DNA from 4 places in the Trichocoleus sp. FACHB-46 genome. Region 3 is predicted to be linked to each of the others. Evidence: predicted binding sites of a transcription regulator. Region 3 holds the regulator's gene; each other region holds the start of a gene.
The links. Region 3 encodes NtcA, which controls nitrogen genes in cyanobacteria. Its sites were predicted from a motif close to TTTGTANNNNNNNNTACAAA; they were not measured.

Region 1 (4,600 bases), on a different contig from region 3:
TTGCCAAAGGTTCGCATCGCCGTTAAGGGATTGCGAAACTGATGTAACAATGTGTCGAACAGATTAGATTGTTGAGCCTGGAGCCGCCGCTGTTGATGCTGTTCCCGTTCTAGCCATTGACTGCGTTGGTCTAAGACACAGCCCAACGCTAAGGTATGAGCTACTTGTTCAATTTGCGATCGCTCCTGTTCACTCCAAGCGCGATCGTCTCGCTCGGTCACGAGCAGTCCCATCACCATACCCTCATGCATCAAAGGCAATACAACTTGGCGTTGGTGCTGTAAAGCCTCGTTATGGAACTGCTCTGGATTGGGGCCAACTTCATCCTCTGCCAAGAACGGTGGGCTCAAAGCAGACTGAGTAGACGTAGCAGGGTTAGCATCTGCCGCTAGCAAGCGCGGCAGTGTTGCTTCTGCGGCAGGTAATAAAAAGTGCTCATCATCCCAAGCAGCAGCGCTCTCAGGATAAGCCACCACTGGAATTAGCTTGGCCTCAGTGCCATCCGCCATTTCTTCGGTCAGGTAAACCACGCTGAGAGAAGCTCCTAACCCCTGGGTCAAGAGCTCTACCTGAGCGCGACAAAGCGCCACAAATTCTGAGCTAGTAGGTATCAGCATGCAGACAGTCGCAGATGGTTTACCTCAAAACAAACCCTTCTACATTCCCTGAACTAACACTCCGTTGTTGGCCATGTTTTGCCACCATATACATCTATCTATCGGCTCTTTATGAGTTTCTAGCCTAGTTTTGTGTTTTTAATATAAAGATTTTCAAAGTCTTATTAAGATTATTAGGCGTTCATCCACTGATAGGACCTTTCAAAAGGTCTATCTAGTCTTTGTTGAAGCCAGTTGTAGAGTTTTGTATCAACGACTTAAAAGAAGTTGAAATTTTGAACTCAAGCCGATATACTTGCGACGGTTTTGTAACTATCACTACACCTGTCGGCAGAAAGAGGAGGTATCGAGATTGGCCAGGAGACGCAAGCGCAAAAGTCGTCGTCGCCTAGAAGGGCGCAGGATTCTGGAGTTAGTGCCTCAGTTTAGCATTGAAAGTGGCGAAGAAAAACCAGTTACAGCTGCTCGAAAATTCATTCAAGCACAAGCTATTCTTCCCCCAGCTTTGCTACTTGTAAGGCGGAACGAGCATACCACGGACCGGTACTTCTGGGCTGAAAAAGGGCTCTTCAGTGCACAGTATGTCGAAGAGAACCATTTCTTGTTTCCCAGTTTGAGAGTATTGATTGGTGATACAGAAGATGCACCTGTGGCTGTCACCAGTCACTAAAGCTCAATTGGTCGAGCTTGCAAATGAGTCTGTTGGGAACATTTAATACTTTGCTGACACGGGAAATCAGTTGGACTGATATAAACAAGGACCCCACTCAAACCACAACGTTTGAATGGGGTCATTTGATTTAGCTCTCAAGCCTTCTCTAGATAGTAGGGCGCAGGAGAAGCGAATTAATCACAAACCCTTAAGTTAAGGGCTCGCTGCAATTCGGCCAACTCATCTCGATGAGCTGTGACTGTAACGCGGCTCCAAGATTGAGACTTTTCTGACTCAAGGGGTTCAATCTTGAGGGAAACTTGTTCTGGGCGCTTCGCTTTTTGCCAGTAAAAGAAGCCTGCTAGAGGTGCCAGAAGCACGGTCCCTAGCAAAATCTGTGTCAGTCCAGGCAAAAGCATTGATAGTACTAGAGCCAAACACAAAATGCCTGCGGCAGCCAATACCGTTAAGAAGACGGCCAAAAACCAGCTAGGCCGTACCACGCCTTGAAATGTTACTTGGTTTTGGGCTGGATCGAGGGCTGCAACTTTGTAGGCGCGTTGGTCAAAGTATTGTTGCACTCGGTTGAGTAACGATTCCTCTGCCTGTTCTGCAATCAGTTGTACTGCTCGCGTTCTGTCTTTGACGGAAGCTCGAATGAAAAACATGAGACCCACCACCATCAGTAAGGTCATCACGAATATAGATGGCAGAATGGCAGCGTTCATAAAGATGGGGTAGGAATAACAAACGATATCCCTATACTTTACATAAGTATAGAAAGGTTTTAATCTGCTTCTAGTTGGTAGTAGGTGAGACCGCACAACCTTAGCTCTGTTTGGGACTAGCGCGATCGCAGCCTTACGACAGATTCTAGGAACTACGGCCCACCAAGCTTAGTTGTTGTCACCGGGTGGCAAGTTGCCAGTTGCATATCCTTGCCAGAGACGAGATAATTCTTGAGCCCGCTCAGACCACTCTGGACGAATTTGATACATCCGGCGTGGCCGTCCTCGTCCTTCTACCTTGCGCCAATAACCCTGGATGGCTCCTTCATCCTCCAGAAATTTTAGAGCGCTATAAAGGACTGTATCTGAGAGACGATAGGTGCGATACTCGTTCTCTAAAAGTTGAATCAACTCGGTTCCGTAAGAATCCCCTCGCTGCAATACTGACAGGACGTAACAAACGGCGAGTTCTTTATTGAGATAGATCGGTGGGGGATCTTGGAAAAACTGGTAGATATCTTCAAATCGCATGGTTAAACCCATAATTAATCAATCCACTTTAAAGCTAGGGTGTTGACGTTACAGTCTTAGACAACAGCAATAGCGCAAGAGTGCCAACCCATCTGATTAGTCCTCTGTTGCTATCTATTTGCCCTTAGTTGATGTAAGCCTGTGGTGCCTAAACTCGTGGCTAGTTTCTAGAACAGTGAGCTTGGCATGACTTAAAGGAGAGTAGATGCATATTCTCGAAAAGCTCTAGATAGTGCCGTTAACTCTCACACTAGATTCAGAGAGTCATGTTGAATTTAGCTTGGTAATTACAGACTAGAGTGCCCGTCCTTCATCCCCTCTACTCAAGTAATTAGAGGGCGTAATATTAATTCTAGACATTTAATTCTGAGTTCGTCTGCCAGATTTTCATCAGATTTCACCTTTCATCCAAATGGATGATCTGCATGGATTAAAATCTGAGGAGCAACTAAGGGTATAGGCGAGGTTAAGGATAGCAATTAGGGTTGCAGAATAAAGAAATAGGCTGGATTAGAGCGATCGCTCTGTAGGCAATTCATCACTTTGCAACTCTTACCCAAGGTCGTTAAAACAATTTTTTTAACCTACCCCACAAATGGCTGAGCCTGATAACAAATAAAGTTATGCTTTAGTTACCTTGGATAGATGAACAGCCAGGTTATTACGCCCGTTTAGAGCATCATGTTGAATCAGCCAGACTCTTCTGCAATTCCGCCTGCAATTCGTCAAATTGCCACTAACTTCCGCTGGACTGGCTGGATTAGCCTCAGTATCCAAGCAGTCTTAGGGGTTGTTTCTACCGGGGTTTTAATTCTGGCTAGCTTTAGCGGTCGAGCTGGAGCGGCTTCCAATGCCACGCGAGCGGGTACTGGCTTTGGCATTTTCTTTGCTGTCTGTGGATTGGTGGCTTTAGGGATCAGTATCTACTGGTCATTTCGATATGTGCGGATCTCTCGTCAACTACGAGCGCCTAATACTAGCCTGCGCCCTAGTAAGGCAGATACGATTCAACTTTTGCAACTTGGCATTGTGCTCAATCTGGTCGGCATGTTGTTGACCATTGTAGGAGCGGAGGCCATCGTCGGTGGCTTGATTGCCCGAGCGATCGCCCAGCCTCAAAATTCTCCTCTTTTATATGGTGTAAATAATATTCCGACTATTCAGCCCCTCGACTTCTTTGTAGTGCAAGCTAACACGAATACGATCGCGGGCCACTTTGCGGGACTGGTTTCTTCTTTTTGGCTGCTAAATCGGGTTAATCGCTAGAAATTCTCCGAGTCAGAGATGGCAATGACTAGGCCAAGATTTGCTCAATCATGCGGTTGGCTTGTGATTCGTAGCTGCCGCCAAAAAGATTGAAGTGGTTCAAGACGTGGTAGAGGTTATAGAGCGTTTTTCGCTGTTTGTAGCCTGCCTCTAGAGGCCAAGCTTGGTTGTAGCCTTGGTAGAACTCCGGTGGAAAGCCCCCAAATAGTTCGGTCATGGCGATGTCTACCTCGCGATCGCCAAAATAGGTAGCAGGATCAAAAATCACAGGTTCGCCAGTTGCAGCCACCGCAGCGTTACCCGACCATAAGTCTCCATGCACGAGAGCAGGTGGCGGCTGGTGATTGGCTAGCAGTTCAGGAATAGCAGCTAGTAGCCGATCCTGCTTCGGAAAGTGCCCTCCCCGTCGCTGAGCTAGTTTTAACTGATAACCAATGCGGTGTTGAGTAAAAAATTCTGCCCAATCTTTTGTCCAAGGATTGATTTGGGACGTGGAACCAATGGTGTTAGGGCGATCCCAACCGAAACCCACTGGACTGGTTACTTGGTGCATGGCAGCTAACTGGCGGCCCATTGCTTCCCAAGACTGGCGATCGCCCCGTCCCAACTCAATCCACTCCAAAACTATATAAGCGGAGTTTTCTGCCACGCCCCAACAAATCGGTTCAGGAACCCGGACCGTCGGCTGGATTCGCATTTGTTGCAGCCCTAAAGCCTCGGCCTCGAACATAGTAACCTGGGCCGCTTGATTTAACTTGACAAAGTAAGTACAAGCAGTTGGGTCGGATGATTTGTCAGAGCTAGGA
Region 2 (4,600 bases), on a different contig from region 3:
CACTTAGTGGGGGATGAAGTGTTGTACAGCTTGGCCCAACGACTGCAAAAACAGCTACGGTTTGGTACATCCGCTTATCGGTATGGTGGTGAAGAGTTTGTCATTCTACTAATGGATGTGACGCTAGACAGAGCCTTTGAAGTCGCTGAGCGGTTGCGGCTGGCGATTCGCTCCACCGCCTTCGAGACCACGATTGGACCGTTGGAAATTAGTGCTAGTTTTGGCGTGGCACAACAGGATCCAACTAGCGATCAAGATGCTTGGGATACGGTACAGCGAGCTGACCGAGCTTTGTATGAGGCGAAGCGTCAAGGTCGCGATCGCGCGATCGTGCTTTAGACATCCGTAAGTGCAAATGCTAGAGTTGAGCAGTTTAAAGAAAAGCGATCGCGAGAGTGTCTTTGGAGGCGAATTTGAGCATGGTTCACCCTTCCTCTGTGCCAGCAACCGACTCAATTAAATTTGGTACAGATGGTTGGCGAGGTGTAATTGCCGCAGACTTTACATTTGAGCGTTTGGCATTGGTGGCACCGATTGCAGCTCAAGTTCTGGCTCAAGTGTATGGGGCGACAGGTAGTCGCACGATTATTGTGGGGCACGATCGCCGCTTCTTATCGGAAGAGTTTGCCCGTACGACTGCCGAAGCAGTGCAAGCCGCAGGCTTCGATGTCTTGCTAACCAGTACCTACGCACCTACGCCTGCTTTTAGTTGGGCTGCCAAGCAAGAAAATGCTTTGGGAGCCTTGGTAATTACAGCCAGCCATAATCCGGGTAGTTACTCGGGCTTAAAAGTTAAAGGAGCGTTTGGAGGCTCAGTATCTCCAGAAGTCACTAAGCAAATTGAAGCCTTGCTAGCAACGCCACCCGCTGCAACTACTAATTCGCCTGGCACCATCCAAAGCTTTGATCCTTGGCCGAGCTACTGTGAAGCGATTCGCCAAAAAGTCGATATTGCTCTGATTCAAAATGCGATCGCCCAAGGCAACCTAACTGTTTTTGCGGACGTGATGCATGGAGCCGCAGCGGGTGGCTTGGCCCAGATTTTGGGCATGCCGATTCACGAACTCAACAGCGATCGCGATCCGTTATTTGAAGGCGGCGCACCCGAACCGCTACCGCGCTACCTCGACAAGCTTTTTCAACAAATCAAAACTCACCGAGCTGCTAATTCCAATCTGGCGGTTGGATTGGTTTTTGATGGAGATAGCGATCGCATTGCTGCGGTTGATGGCCAAGGCAACTTCCTCAGCTCTCAAGTGCTGATTCCGATTTTGATTGATCATCTGACTGCTCGTCGGGGCTTCAAAGGCGAAATCGTCAAAACAGTCAGCGGTTCCGACCTCATCCCCAAAGTGGCGGCTCTGTATAACCTGCCTGTATTTGAAACAGCGGTGGGCTACAAATACATTGCCGACCGCATGATGGAAGCACAAGTGCTGCTAGGCGGCGAAGAATCCGGCGGCATTGGCTACGGGCATCACATCCCTGAGCGAGATGCCCTCCTATCTGCTCTGTACGTTCTAGAGGCGATCGCTCAGTCTGGGTTAGATCTGGCAGATTTCTACCGCCAGTTACAGGAAAAAACTAACTTTACCTCTGCCTACGATCGCATTGATCTGCCCTTGGCGAGTATGGCTGTGCGATCGCAGTTGCTAGAGCAGCTACAAAAGCATCCCTTGACTGAAATTGCCGGACAAGCCGTGATTGATTGCAATACTGCCGACGGCTACAAATTTCGCTTAGCTGATCAGCGATGGTTAATGATTCGCTTTAGCGGCACCGAACCTGTCCTCCGCCTCTACTGCGAAGCCGCAACCCTCACCCAAGTTCATGAAACTCTTGCTTGGGCTAAGAACTGGGCCAACTCCTTTTAATGACCTAACCCCCAACCCCTTCCCTATTAGGGAAGGGGAGAATTGTTGTTTCTGCCTGACTTATTATCATGAGACCCCTGATTGTTGCTACTGGCAATCCTGGCAAGTTGCGGGAAATGCAAGAATATCTGGCTGGTTCTAATTGGGATTTGCAGCTCAAACCAGCCGAACTCGACGTGGAAGAAACTGGGGACACTTTTCTTGCCAACGCTTCTCTGAAAGCAGCGCAAATTGCTCAAGCTACGGGAGAATGGGCGATCGCGGATGACTCCGGTTTAGAAGTAGAAGCCCTAGAAGGTGCACCCGGCGTTTACTCTGCCCGCTATGGCCAGACCGATCCAGAACGTATAGAGCGGTTGCTGATTGAACTCGGCAGTGAGCTGAATCGCCAAGCTCAGTTTGTTTGTGTCGTTGTCGTCGCTCGCCCAGATGGTTCGATCGCCCTGCAATCAGAAGGGGTGTGTCGGGGAGAAATTCTGCATGCTCCTCGCGGTACGGGTGGATTTGGCTATGATCCAGTGTTCTATGTGCCAGAAAAGCACCTCACCTTTGCGGAAATGACCCCAGAGGTGAAGCGATCACTCAGCCATCGAGGTCAAGCGATCGCGGCTTTAATTCCACAACTGCGATCGCTGAAAGTAGACTGAATTGCCAAGAGCAATAAACTGTTTCTAAATGTTAGAGAAAAAATAAGGTTCACCTCCTGAGGTGAACCTTATTTTTTAATGCCCTGAGGAAACCGATTGCCAGCTGTGCTCAGATTGCTTCGAGGTTCTTTTCCCCAGTCCGAATGCGGATGATTTGTTCCACTGGCGAAATAAAGATTTTGCCGTCCCCAATTTCACCCGTCCGAGCAGCGGTGATGATCTTCTCGACCACCATGTCAACCTGGTCGTCCTCAATCACAATTTCCACTTTGAGCTTTTGCAAAAACTCAACAGTGTACTCGGAACCACGATAGCGCTCAGTTTGCCCCTTCTGGCGTCCAAAGCCTCTGACTTCAGAGACAGTCATGCCAACAATGCCAGCATTCACTAAAGCAATTTTGACTTCGTCCAGCTTAAAGGGCCGAATAATAGCTTCAACTTTTTTCAAGTGCTTAACTCCTCAGACCGTTTTTCTACCAATTGACCAGCATGACACTTTCTATCACCGCTCAAACCCAGACTTTTGTATCAAAAAATACATTTGTTTGGGCATGCATCGCAGTACTTAGCTGTACTTTATAAGACTTGACGTTGTCAACAAATTTTATCGTCTACCTAGAGAATTAGTCAGACCTATTTATCACTGAGGCGAATTGAAGCGGCTGCAATACATAGCTACCTACCACCATCTAGTTAACGGCTAGGTAAAAAAGGACGCACAATCAAGAAGCCTGCCCCAAATGCTGAGACAACAATCAGAAAGATAACTGCTGCTAACCAAAAACCACCTAACTCAGGTGATTGCTCCCCTTGGGGATTACGACGAGGCCGTGTTTCTGCTTGCTCAGTAAATAGCTTTTCTGAAACCACCGTAGGTTCGGCTGGCTCTGGCCGAGGATTAAAACTACGGGGCATGGATCGAGCAGGTTCAGGGGTGAAATAACTCGGCTCAACCACAATATCGGGTCTTGTATACGCTACTTCAGCCATAACACTGCGGCTGAGAGGTTGCTGGGAACCCGCTACCTTTTGTAACTGCAAAGCGGACTGAACAACTTTGTCAACTTCTGTCCGTAGTTGTTGATTTTGCTTGGCTAAATTTTGATTCTGATTGTTGAGAGAATCGAGCATGGCGCGGGTGGCTTGCAGCTCGGCAGCCAACTCGCGGTATACCGAAATAGGCACCGAGGGAGCATAACCATTAGCTGTAGCTTGCCCAGTGTAACTAGAGGCCGTAACGTTGCGCATTGGTGGCTTAGTATTGAGATGGGATGTCATAGGGTTGAGCTGAAATCCTACAGGGCAGCATTGGTCAATTAGTCGATTGATCTATGCCCCAGAATAGATGAAATTAGAGCAATCTAACAGCGATTCGTCAAGGAATTCGCTACAAATCTGCAAATTCAGCCCGCAAACTCAGATCCATCCATTCGTCAACGTTTGTCTTTGCATGACTATGAATCACTCTCCAGCCTCTCCAGATATGGTATCTGAGCCTGATGCGATCGCTGAATCTGCGTCACAGGTGAAGTACGGAGAACGGCAAATCGCTGAAGGACAACTGATCACTTTTCCCAATCCTCGGCTGGGACGACGTTACGATGTCAGCATCACCTTGCCAGAATTTACCTGCAAGTGTCCGTTTTCGGGATATCCTGATTTCGCTACGATTCACATTACCTATGTACCTGATCAGCGCGTGGTAGAGCTAAAAGCGCTGAAGCTGTATATCAATAGCTATCGCGATCGCTATATTTCCCACGAAGAATCGATCAACCAAATTTTGGATGATTTCGTCGCCGCTGCTGACCCTCTAGAGATCAGAGTTAAAGGTGACTTTAATCCTCGCGGTAATGTCCACACCGTAGTGGAAGTGCATCACCAGAAGGATCATTGAAGGTTAGACAATGAGGGCAACCACAAGAGTTGCCCCTACCGCATATCAACTAATGCCCGAATTTCTAGCGGGCTGATGGGGTGAGGGCTTCAGCAGCGATCGCAGGCTCAGCAGGGGAAGAGGTAGGTTGACTCAGGCGATCGAGAATTTCTAGCAACTCCCGCTCGAACGCAACTTGCGCC
Region 3 (4,600 bases):
TTGAATAATCTGCTCGCTGACTTGACCAGTACCAGGACGGGTCAACTTGATAGCGTTACGATTTGCTTCTCGCAGTAACTGGTCTATTGCTTGCTGAGCGCCTGTGGGAGAAACGATCCGCACGACCCCTGCTGACAACACTTGTCCCCGGAAGAGAGCAACGTTGCCTTGGCGTAGGGTTTCATATTGCGCTTGATAGTACTGGTAGTACCGCTGCAAGGTTTGAACAGCTTTCTCTAAATTGGCTTGTTGAATCTCTAAATCTTTAGTTTCTTTAATCAAGTTTTGGCGCTCGTTATCCAGTCGGTCGATCTCGGAGCGGAGTCCCGTTGCTTGCTGAGAAACAGTGCTTAGTTGCGTTTGAGTTCGGTTTAGTTCTACTTCGGTGCGGTCTTTGGCATCTTCAATCCGATCCTTTTCTGCTTCCGCGCGGCTCAGTTGGCTCTGAGTTTGATCGAGCTGAGCTTCGGTGCGAGCTCTTTCGGCCTCGACTCGACCTAGCTGGGTTTGCGTACGATTTAGCTGTGCTTCTGTCGTCGCTTGCTTGGCGATCGCGGCCTTAAGAAACAAATTAATCCGATCCAGCCGTTGTTGGGCCGAAACTTGCTCCGCGCGAGCTTGGGTCAGCTCTTGCTCAACTTGGTTTTTTTGAACTCTCGTCTTTGCTAAATCTTCTCGCGCCCTAGAGAGGTTTTTCTGAATTTTGCCCAATTCAAAAACGCCAGTACGGAGTTGATCACTCACAGCAAACAAAATGGCGAGTGTAGAAGCAGAAATGATGCCACCCGTGACAATCGTCACCAAGACCGCGGTTTTGCGAGGACGCAAGTTAAACAAGCTGAGGCGAGCCTTGCCTACGCGCGTACCGATGCGATCGCCCACCGTTGCGATCACACCCCCCAACACCAAGATTGCCACAATTAAGATGTACCCGCTGGTCATCTACCCTCAGGAAGCCATTTGGCTCACACCCAACTCAGATACAGCCTATCTCATGCCCCAGAAGTTTTGTGTGCCATCACACCTGTAGGACGACAACAAGCAGACCCAGATAGCAAAAGTTGCTGCCTTGCCTCAGCGTCAGGAGAGCATCAGGGCTCTCTTTGTTTCCTCGCAGGAGTGCCATGAAGCACCTTCCTCGGCCAGAGAGCTGTATTCAAGTCGCTGTAAGCGCTTGTTATTACTAGAGGTTAACCATAGCAGATCAACTGAACTGTTGACTGAGAGCGACGGGATTATGAACCGTAATTTTTTTCTTATGGATGGAAATCATCTTCTCCTGTCGCAGATCTCCAAGTAGGCGTGTGACTGTGACACGGGTGGAACCAATCGCTTCTGCGATCGCCTGATGCGACAATTTCAAATCAATTGTGATCCCGTCAGGGCCAGGAACGCCAAAGTCACGACAGAGGATGAGCAAGAAGCTGACCAAGCGTGATCCCATATCTCGGTGGGCCAAGGTTTCGATCATCATCTCAGTCTGCAAGATGCGCGAAGACAACCCTTGCAACATCAGCATCGACAGCTCTGGGTTATCCTTGAGGGCTTTTTCCACTTGCTCAATGGGCACCGACAGCAATTCCGCCGGAGTAAAAGCAACTGCGTGATAAAAGCGATCGGAGCGATTGCCCGTAATCAGCGAGAGAACCCCAAAGACACTATTTTCTCGCAGCAAGGCTACGGTGATTTCTTCGCCCGCTTCATAAACGCGAGACAGTTTGACCGCACCTCGGACCAAAAAGTAGACACGCTCCGCTGGATCACCGGGGAAGAAAATCGTCTTGCCTCGATCAAACGTTTCGATCACGGGAGGAAATGCTCCGCCTCCCAGTTGACGAAACACAGATGCTAACGGCCTATCCTGCGTCATTACCATATCCTTTTACCTTTTCGATGCCCTTCTCCAACCTTCATGGGCCGCTCGTCTGGAGATGAACCTTACGAAGGTGAGCCAACTGTAAGCAATTGATGACTTTAGAACACTTAAACTTACTCCAGAGTCATTTTTTGTTCTATTTGATACACAATCGGCCAGCGATCGCCAATGGCTGAAGAATTTGGCTGCTGTTTCGAGGACTACAAACGAACGGATCTTAGCTGTAAGCGATCTATTTAGACCCTATCTTACTCCCCCTAAAGACAGATATCTTGTGATAGGACTCAAGGCAGCGTATCACCCTGCCAGCGACAGTAGATGTCAATATCTTTAAGCCCCCATCTTTGAGTATTCTCGTAATTGCCCTTAACGAAGAGATTGCCATGCTGGATCTGACCGGAAAAAATGCCTTAGTCACAGGCATTGCTAACAATCGCTCGATTGCTTGGGGAATTGCCCAACAACTCCATAAAGCGGGTGCCAACCTAGGGATTACCTATCTGCCCGATGAGCGGGGCAAGATGGAAAAAAAAGTAGCAGAACTGGTTGAACCGCTAGAACCCAGCTTGTTTGTGCCTTGCAATGTGCAAGATGATGCTCAGATTCAGTCCACCTTTGAGACTGTGAAGGAGAAGTGGGGCAAGCTAGATATCTTGGTTCACTGTCTGGCCTTTGCCAACAAAGATGACTTATCTGGCCACTTTAGCAACACCTCGCGGCCAGGATTTACCACAGCCTTAGACATCAGCACTTATTCGTTAATTCAGCTCAGTGGTGCCGCTAAACCCCTGATGACAGAAGGCGGCAGCATTGTCACATTGACCTACTTGGGCGGGGTGCGTGTGGTGCCCAACTATAACGTTATGGGCATTGCCAAAGCGGGCTTAGAAATGAGCGTTAAATACTTGGCCGCAGAACTGGGCCCCCACAATATTCGAGTCAATGGCATTTCTGCTGGCCCAATTAGAACTCTCGCCTCCTCTGCGGTTGGGGGAATTCTGGACATGATTCATCATGTGGAAGAAGTGGCACCCCTGCGGCGCACTGTGACTCAACTAGAAGTTGGCAATACAGCGGCGTTCCTATGCAGTGATTTGTCCAGCGGTATGACAGGGCAAATCCTCTATGTTGATTCTGGCTATGAGATCATGGGGATGTAGTGGCTGCCATTAAGTGACTACAACCGTTTGGCCTGCCTGCGCAGGCTCAAAGTTTCTCCCTTCCAGTTTTTACTTCCCAGTATTGAGTAGGGCCTATGCAGACTAGCATTCATGAAGCGTCTTCCCAAGAGCACCGCACAGCCTTCGAGCAGGCCAACGGAGCATCATTAGAACCCGTATTTTCAGGACGAGTGGCCTCAGTCAGCCGCAAAACAGGTGAGACAGATGTGCATGTCACCATTAATTTGGATGGACAGGGTCGCTGTGTAGCAGCCACAGGTATTCCATTTCTCGACCACATGTTGCATCAGATTGCTTCGCATGGGCTGTTTGACCTAGAGGTGCGAGCGACGGGTGACTTAGAAATTGATGACCATCACACCAACGAAGATGTGGGCATTACCCTGGGTCAAGCTCTGGCTAAATCGTTGGGCGATCGCAAAGGCATTGTCCGGTTTGGCAATTTCCTCGCGCCCTTGGACGAAGCTCTAATCCAGGTAGCTCTAGATTTATCTGGTCGGCCTCACATTAGCTATGGCCTGCAAATCCCTACCGAACGAGTCGGCACTTACGACACGCAACTGGTACGAGAATTTTTTGTGGCAGTGGTGAATCACAGCCAGATGACGCTGCACATCCGTCAGCTAGATGGCATCAATTCACACCATATTATTGAAGCCACATTCAAGGCATTTGCTCGTGCTTTGCGCGTTGCTACAGAAACCGATCCCCGTCGGGCTCACACCATTCCCAGTTCCAAAGGCGTTTTGTAATCTATTCTTTCTCCGGGGATTGGGCTCGGGTGCGATCGCTCAAAAACTTCAACTGCTGGTAGAGCATGGCAATTTGTGGAAGCTGCACTCCTGCGGCTTGGGCAGCTCGTAGTGGGTTGCCAAAAATTGCCTCGACTTCCAGAGGTCTGCCTTCGTCGTAGTCAATTTTCATGCTGGTGCGGTAGGGCTTCATCTTCACCGTGTCATCCAGCATTTCTTGAATAAAATTATCGGCGATCGCGCGACTCTGCACTTTTGCTCCTAAGGCAACTTCTCGCATCAATTGCTCTGCCAAAGCATAAGTGTAGCGATCGGCCATCAGCGCATCAGTTGTGGCGTTGAGGACCACTGACAAGCCGTTGAAGGGAATATTCCAAACCAGCTTGCGCCAGCGGGCTAGGAGTAGGTCTGCCGCCAAGTGGATCGAGATGCTCGCCTGGGTAAAGTCTTGAGCGATCTGAGACATGCGCTCTGTGACACCACCCACTTGATAGTTTGCTGCGTACTCACCTAAGGTAATGGCTCCGTAGTCAAGGTGGCGAATGTGGCCAGGACCCACTTTGTTGGAACAAATAAAGCACAGTCCACCCATGACGCGCTCCGCACCTACAATTTGAGCCACTTCTGCTTCTAAGCCCAAGCCATTTTGCAGCACTAAGACAACGCCATCTTCTTTGAGCACCCGAGGAAGTAGGGCTGGCAACAAGTGATTGTGGGTACTTTTGAGTGCGACCACCACTACATCGCAGCGAGGCATCTCCTCGACTCGACGGTAAGCATAGACCTGAGGT
Region 4 (4,600 bases), on a different contig from region 3:
AACTGCTTTGGTAGAGACGCTATGTAAAGCTCTACGTCAGCAATACAATATTGCGGTAGTCACCAATGACATTTACACCCAAGAAGATGCGCAGTTTTTGGTCAAGCATCAGGCATTGGAGCAAGAGCGCATCATTGGGGTAGAAACCGGAGGGTGCCCTCACACCGCAATTCGCGAAGATGCCTCGATCAACTTAGCCGCGATCGCTCAACTAGAGCAGCGCTTCCAGAGCTTAGATTTACTGTTCGTGGAGAGCGGGGGTGATAATCTCGCGTCTACCTTCAGCCCCGAATTAGTTGATCTCACCATTTACGTAATCGATGTGGCTGCAGGAGACAAGATTCCTCGCAAGGGAGGACCAGGAATCACCAAATCAGATTTATTGGTGATTAACAAAATTGATTTGGCTCCCTTCGTCGGGGCTGACCTAGGCGTCATGGAGCGAGACGCCACAAAAATGCGAGGTCAGAAGCCATTTGTTTTCACCAATCTAAAAACTCAGACGGGGTTAGAGCAGGTGATTAATTTTATTACAGAGAATATGTAGAAGTATGTAGAGTTTGGCGATCGCTTTGAACTTTCAATCATGGGGTTATTTTGACTTAACCCACGCAAAGCTCAGGGTTTGAGACTAAGAACATTTATTGCTATCGGAATTTTGTATAAGCTAATACAATTAGCCTCAGAAGCTCCGCCATAATATCTCACTTTAATCATGTAACTTCCGACACCGGTTAGCAGATTGAGTGAGGAGAATAATAACAACATGGCAAGGCAGTTTGGGCGGCGCAAGTTTCTGATTTACGGCTCAGCCACTTTTGGTACTAGCATTCTGCTAAAAGCTTGCGCCAACAATCCCACCCCTCAAGCAGGCGAGAGTGCTTCCCCTACGACAGCAGCATCCCCTGCCGCCGCTGGTAGCGGCAACACCATCAAGGTTGGGATTCTCCATTCGCTAAGCGGCACCATGGCCATTAGTGAAAAGAGCGTGGTAGATGCTGAACAATTAGCGATCACAGAAATTAATCAAGCAGGTGGTGTTTTAGGCAAACAAATTGAAGCGATCGTCGAAGATGGTGCTTCTGATTGGCCTACCTTCGCTGAGAAAGCAACTAAACTAATTGACCAAGATAAGGTCGCGACTATCTTTGGCTGCTGGACCTCTGCCAGCCGCAAAGCAGTTTTGCCTGTCTTTGAGCAGAAGAATCATATGCTCTGGTATCCAGTGCAGTATGAAGGGCAAGAATGTTCCAAAAACATTTTTTACACCGGAGCGGCTCCCAACCAACAGATTGAACCCTCGGTCGATTGGCTGCTGGAAAACAAAGGCAAAGAATTCTTCTTGGTGGGATCTGACTATGTTTTCCCTCGCACCGCCAACACAATTATCAAAGCGCAGCTAGAAGCCAAAGGTGCCAAGGTTGTCGGAGAAGACTACCTGCCTCTAGGCAGTACAGAAGTCACGCCGATCATTGCCAAAATCAAGCAAGCTTTACCTAACGGCGGCGTGATCTACAACACGCTGAACGGAGACAGCAACGTGGCCTTCTTCAAGCAGTTGCAGGGCGCTGGGATGGGGCCAGATAAATATCCCTCTATGTCCGTCAGTATTGCGGAAGAAGAAGTCAAGGCGATCGGACCGGAATATCTCAAGGGTCATTATGCCGCTTGGAACTATTTCCAAACCGTAGACACTCCTGCCAACAAGAAGTTTGTAGAGGCGTTCAAAGCCAAGTATGGCAGCGATCGCGTCACCAACGACCCGATGGAAGCAGCATACATCATGGTTTACATCTGGAAGCAAGCGGTTGAGAAGGCCGCTACAGCAGATGACATGGAGAAGGTACGGGTTGCTGCGGTTGGCCAAACCTTTGATGCTCCACAAGGACAGGTCAGCTTGGCTGCCAACCATCACTTGTCTAAAGTGGTGCGGATTGGTGAGGTGCGGGACGATGGTCTGTTTGAGATTGTCTCCTCTACCGACAAAGCCGTAGCTCCTGTGCCTTGGAACCAGTATGTAGCTGAAACCAAGGGCTTCGCTTGTGATTGGTCTGACCCAGCCAAGGGTGGCAAGTACAAGACCACTTAGAGATTTGGGATTTTAGATAGCACTACGTGCCGCTTTGCTAAAGGATTCTGGAAAAGAATTTGGTTAATTCTTTTCCAGAATCCCAGCTCGCAGGAGGGAGAGATTTGCTGACGGGATTGGTAGATGGGATTTTGGGTGGCATTGGCATCGGTTCGGTGTTGTTGCTAGCAGCACTGGGACTCGCCATTGTGTTCGGCCTCATGGGCGTGATCAACATGGCCCACGGGGAATTGATGATGTTGGGGGCTTACACCACCTTTGTGGTTCAGAATGTGTTCAAGAGCCTGGGGGGTGACTGGCTAGAAACTTACATTCTCTTTGCTCTCCCTTTAGCCTTTTTGGTCGCGGCTTTAATGGGGCTAATTTTGGAACGAGGGGTGGTGCGGTATTTATATGGCCGTCCTCTAGAAACTTTGCTAGCCACCTGGGGCGTGAGCCTGATCTTGCAGCAGTTTGTGCGGAGCGTGAATTGGGTGCTGGTGATTGGTCTAGCCCTCTTTTGCCTCTTCTTTTTCGGTGGAATGTGGCTGCTGTCTCGTCGTGCGGATTGGCACCGTCTACGGGGTTGGGCGATCGCGCTACTGTTGCCGATCTCGTTTGGTATTTCTGCGGTCACAGGCAATATCCTCAGCCAAACTTATAAGCTGGCTGTAACTAAACCTTGGTTTGGGGCACAAAACGTAGATGTCACCGCGCCTAAGTGGCTTCGCAGTGGTTTCTCGTTGGGGAGCTTTCAAGTGTCCTCGGTGCGCCTCTTTATTGTGGCCTTGACTATTTTCTGCGTCGTTGCCATTTATCTGTTCTTGCAGCGATCGCCTTGGGGGCTGCGAATTCGAGCTGTGACGCAGAACCGTAGCATGAGTGCTTGCTTGGGCATTCCCACTCAGAAGGTAGATGCGCTCACCTTTGCGCTGGGGTCTGGGCTGGCGGGTGTGGCGGGCTGTGCCCTGAGCTTACTTGGTTCCGTGGGCCCTAACACTGGACAGAATTACATTGTGGATACGTTCATGGTGGTCGTTGTGGGTGGTGTTGGTAAGTTGGTCGGCAGCATTGTGGCCGCAATGGCGATCGGCACCTTAACTTATCTGATCGGCTCCGATGCGTTTCGTCCTTTGTTGACGGCGGTGCCCCCATTGGCTGACTTTTTCACATTCTTCTCTAGCACCAGCATGGCCAAGGTAATGGTTTTTGCATTGATTGTGGTGTTTCTGCAAGTGCGCCCGGCAGGTCTGTTTCCGCCGAAGGGACGAACGGTGGACGCATAGCAGCTTTGGATTGCCGATTTTAGATTCTGGATTGAGTTTGGCTGGGTGACGTGAGAGGCTTGGGGTTGTGGAGACAGCAATTGGGAATCGAGGGATAGATTGGCGCAGGCATCGCAAACTGCTGATGGAAATTGGCATTGTGGGCGCGATCGCGCTGGGCCTCATTTTAGTGATGCCGCTTTTACTGACTGGTTTTCGGTTGAATTTGTTAGGGCGATTTTTAGCGCTGGCGATCGCAGCCTTAGGGATTGACTTAATCTGGGGCTACACAGGTTTACTGAGCTTGGGGCATGGTGTATTTTTTGCCTTAGGCGGTTATGCCTTAGCTATGCACTTGAAGTTGCAGATTCCACCGGATGCCAGCATCCAGTTACCAGAGTTCATGAGCTTGTATGGCGTCACCAAGCTTCCTGTGTTTTGGCAACCCTTTTATTCATTTCCCTTTACAGCATTCGCGATCGTGCTGATTCCGGGGTTGCTGGCAGCCGTACTGGGATATTTAGTTTTCCGCAATCGCATTCGCGGTGTGTATTTCTCGATCCTCACTCAAGCCGCCACAATCATCTTTTTCAATCTCTTCAACGGTCAACAGAAGTTCATCAACGGCACCAACGGCCTCACAGACTTCCGCACTTTGTTTGGAGCTACAGTCAGCGCTCCCCAAACCCAATTTATCTTCTATGTCGTCACTGTTTTACTGTTGGTCGCCGCTTACGCCCTTTGCCGTTGGCTGACCACGGGGCGCTTTGGTAACTTGTTGGTGGCGATTCGAGATGACGAGAGCCGGGTGCGCTTCTCTGGCTATGATCCCACCGGATTCAAGGTTTTGGTTTTTGCAGTTTCCGCAGGTCTGGCAGGCTTGGCGGGAGCTATGTTTACCCTGCAAACGGGCATCATCTCACCCAAAGCAATGGATATTGCCTTCTCGATTGAGATGGTGATTTGGGTTGCCGTAGGAGGACGCGCTTCTCTAGTCGGTGCTGTACTGGGTGCTCTCCTCGTTAACTATGGCAAAAGCTTATTGAGCGAACGCTTTCCGGATATTTGGCTCTTTTTTCAAGGAGCTTTGTTTCTCCTGGTAGTGATGGTGCTGCCCAACGGTTTGGTCGGTTGGTTGCGCCACCAAGGGATGCAACAACTGCGATCGCTCTTAGGCCGCCGCCCCGCTGTCATGACCTATCCCAGTCTCGAAACCGATCCCGACGTTGAGCAAGAACGTCAAAAGCTTAGCAAACATGATTAGGCG

Region 1: a site for NtcA is predicted at 861-880, ahead of H6F72_RS01500 (DUF3155 domain-containing protein). Genes of this name have one in related genera too.
Region 2: a site for NtcA is predicted at 3,044-3,063, ahead of H6F72_RS03070 (P-II family nitrogen regulator). Genes of this name have one in related genera too.
Region 4: a site for NtcA is predicted at 658-677, ahead of urtA (urea ABC transporter substrate-binding protein). Genes of this name have one in related genera too.

What each region holds. Positions count from the first base shown of each region.
Region 1 is NZ_JACJOD010000006.1:257,600-262,199, reverse strand. Features, by position in the region: gene H6F72_RS30035 (GAF domain-containing sensor histidine kinase) at 1-617, opposite strand, end outside; gene H6F72_RS01500 (DUF3155 domain-containing protein) at 970-1,287, shown strand; gene H6F72_RS01495 (cofactor assembly of complex C subunit B) at 1,464-1,997, opposite strand; gene H6F72_RS01490 (PadR family transcriptional regulator) at 2,166-2,528, opposite strand; gene H6F72_RS01485 (DUF3611 family protein) at 3,210-3,794, shown strand; gene H6F72_RS01480 (fructosamine kinase family protein) at 3,823-4,600, opposite strand, start outside.
Region 2 is NZ_JACJOD010000006.1:626,359-630,958, forward strand. Features, by position in the region: gene H6F72_RS03055 (diguanylate cyclase) at 1-339, shown strand, start outside; gene H6F72_RS03060 (phosphoglucomutase/phosphomannomutase family protein) at 420-1,874, shown strand; gene rdgB (RdgB/HAM1 family non-canonical purine NTP pyrophosphatase) at 1,943-2,521, shown strand; gene H6F72_RS03070 (P-II family nitrogen regulator) at 2,631-2,969, opposite strand; gene H6F72_RS03075 (hypothetical protein) at 3,215-3,799, opposite strand; gene queF (preQ(1) synthase) at 3,978-4,418, shown strand; gene H6F72_RS03085 (cytochrome c biogenesis protein) at 4,483-4,600, opposite strand, start outside.
Region 3 is NZ_JACJOD010000013.1:393,639-398,238, reverse strand. Features, by position in the region: gene H6F72_RS09460 (DUF3084 domain-containing protein) at 1-942, opposite strand, end outside; gene ntcA (global nitrogen regulator NtcA) at 1,205-1,876, opposite strand; gene fabI (enoyl-ACP reductase FabI) at 2,260-3,036, shown strand; gene hisB (imidazoleglycerol-phosphate dehydratase HisB) at 3,132-3,809, shown strand; gene H6F72_RS09440 (putative 2-dehydropantoate 2-reductase) at 3,811-4,600, opposite strand, start outside.
Region 4 is NZ_JACJOD010000008.1:209,783-214,382, reverse strand. Features, by position in the region: gene ureG (urease accessory protein UreG) at 1-547, shown strand, start outside; gene urtA (urea ABC transporter substrate-binding protein) at 767-2,089, shown strand; gene H6F72_RS05685 (branched-chain amino acid ABC transporter permease) at 2,149-3,354, shown strand; gene urtC (urea ABC transporter permease subunit UrtC) at 3,422-4,597, shown strand.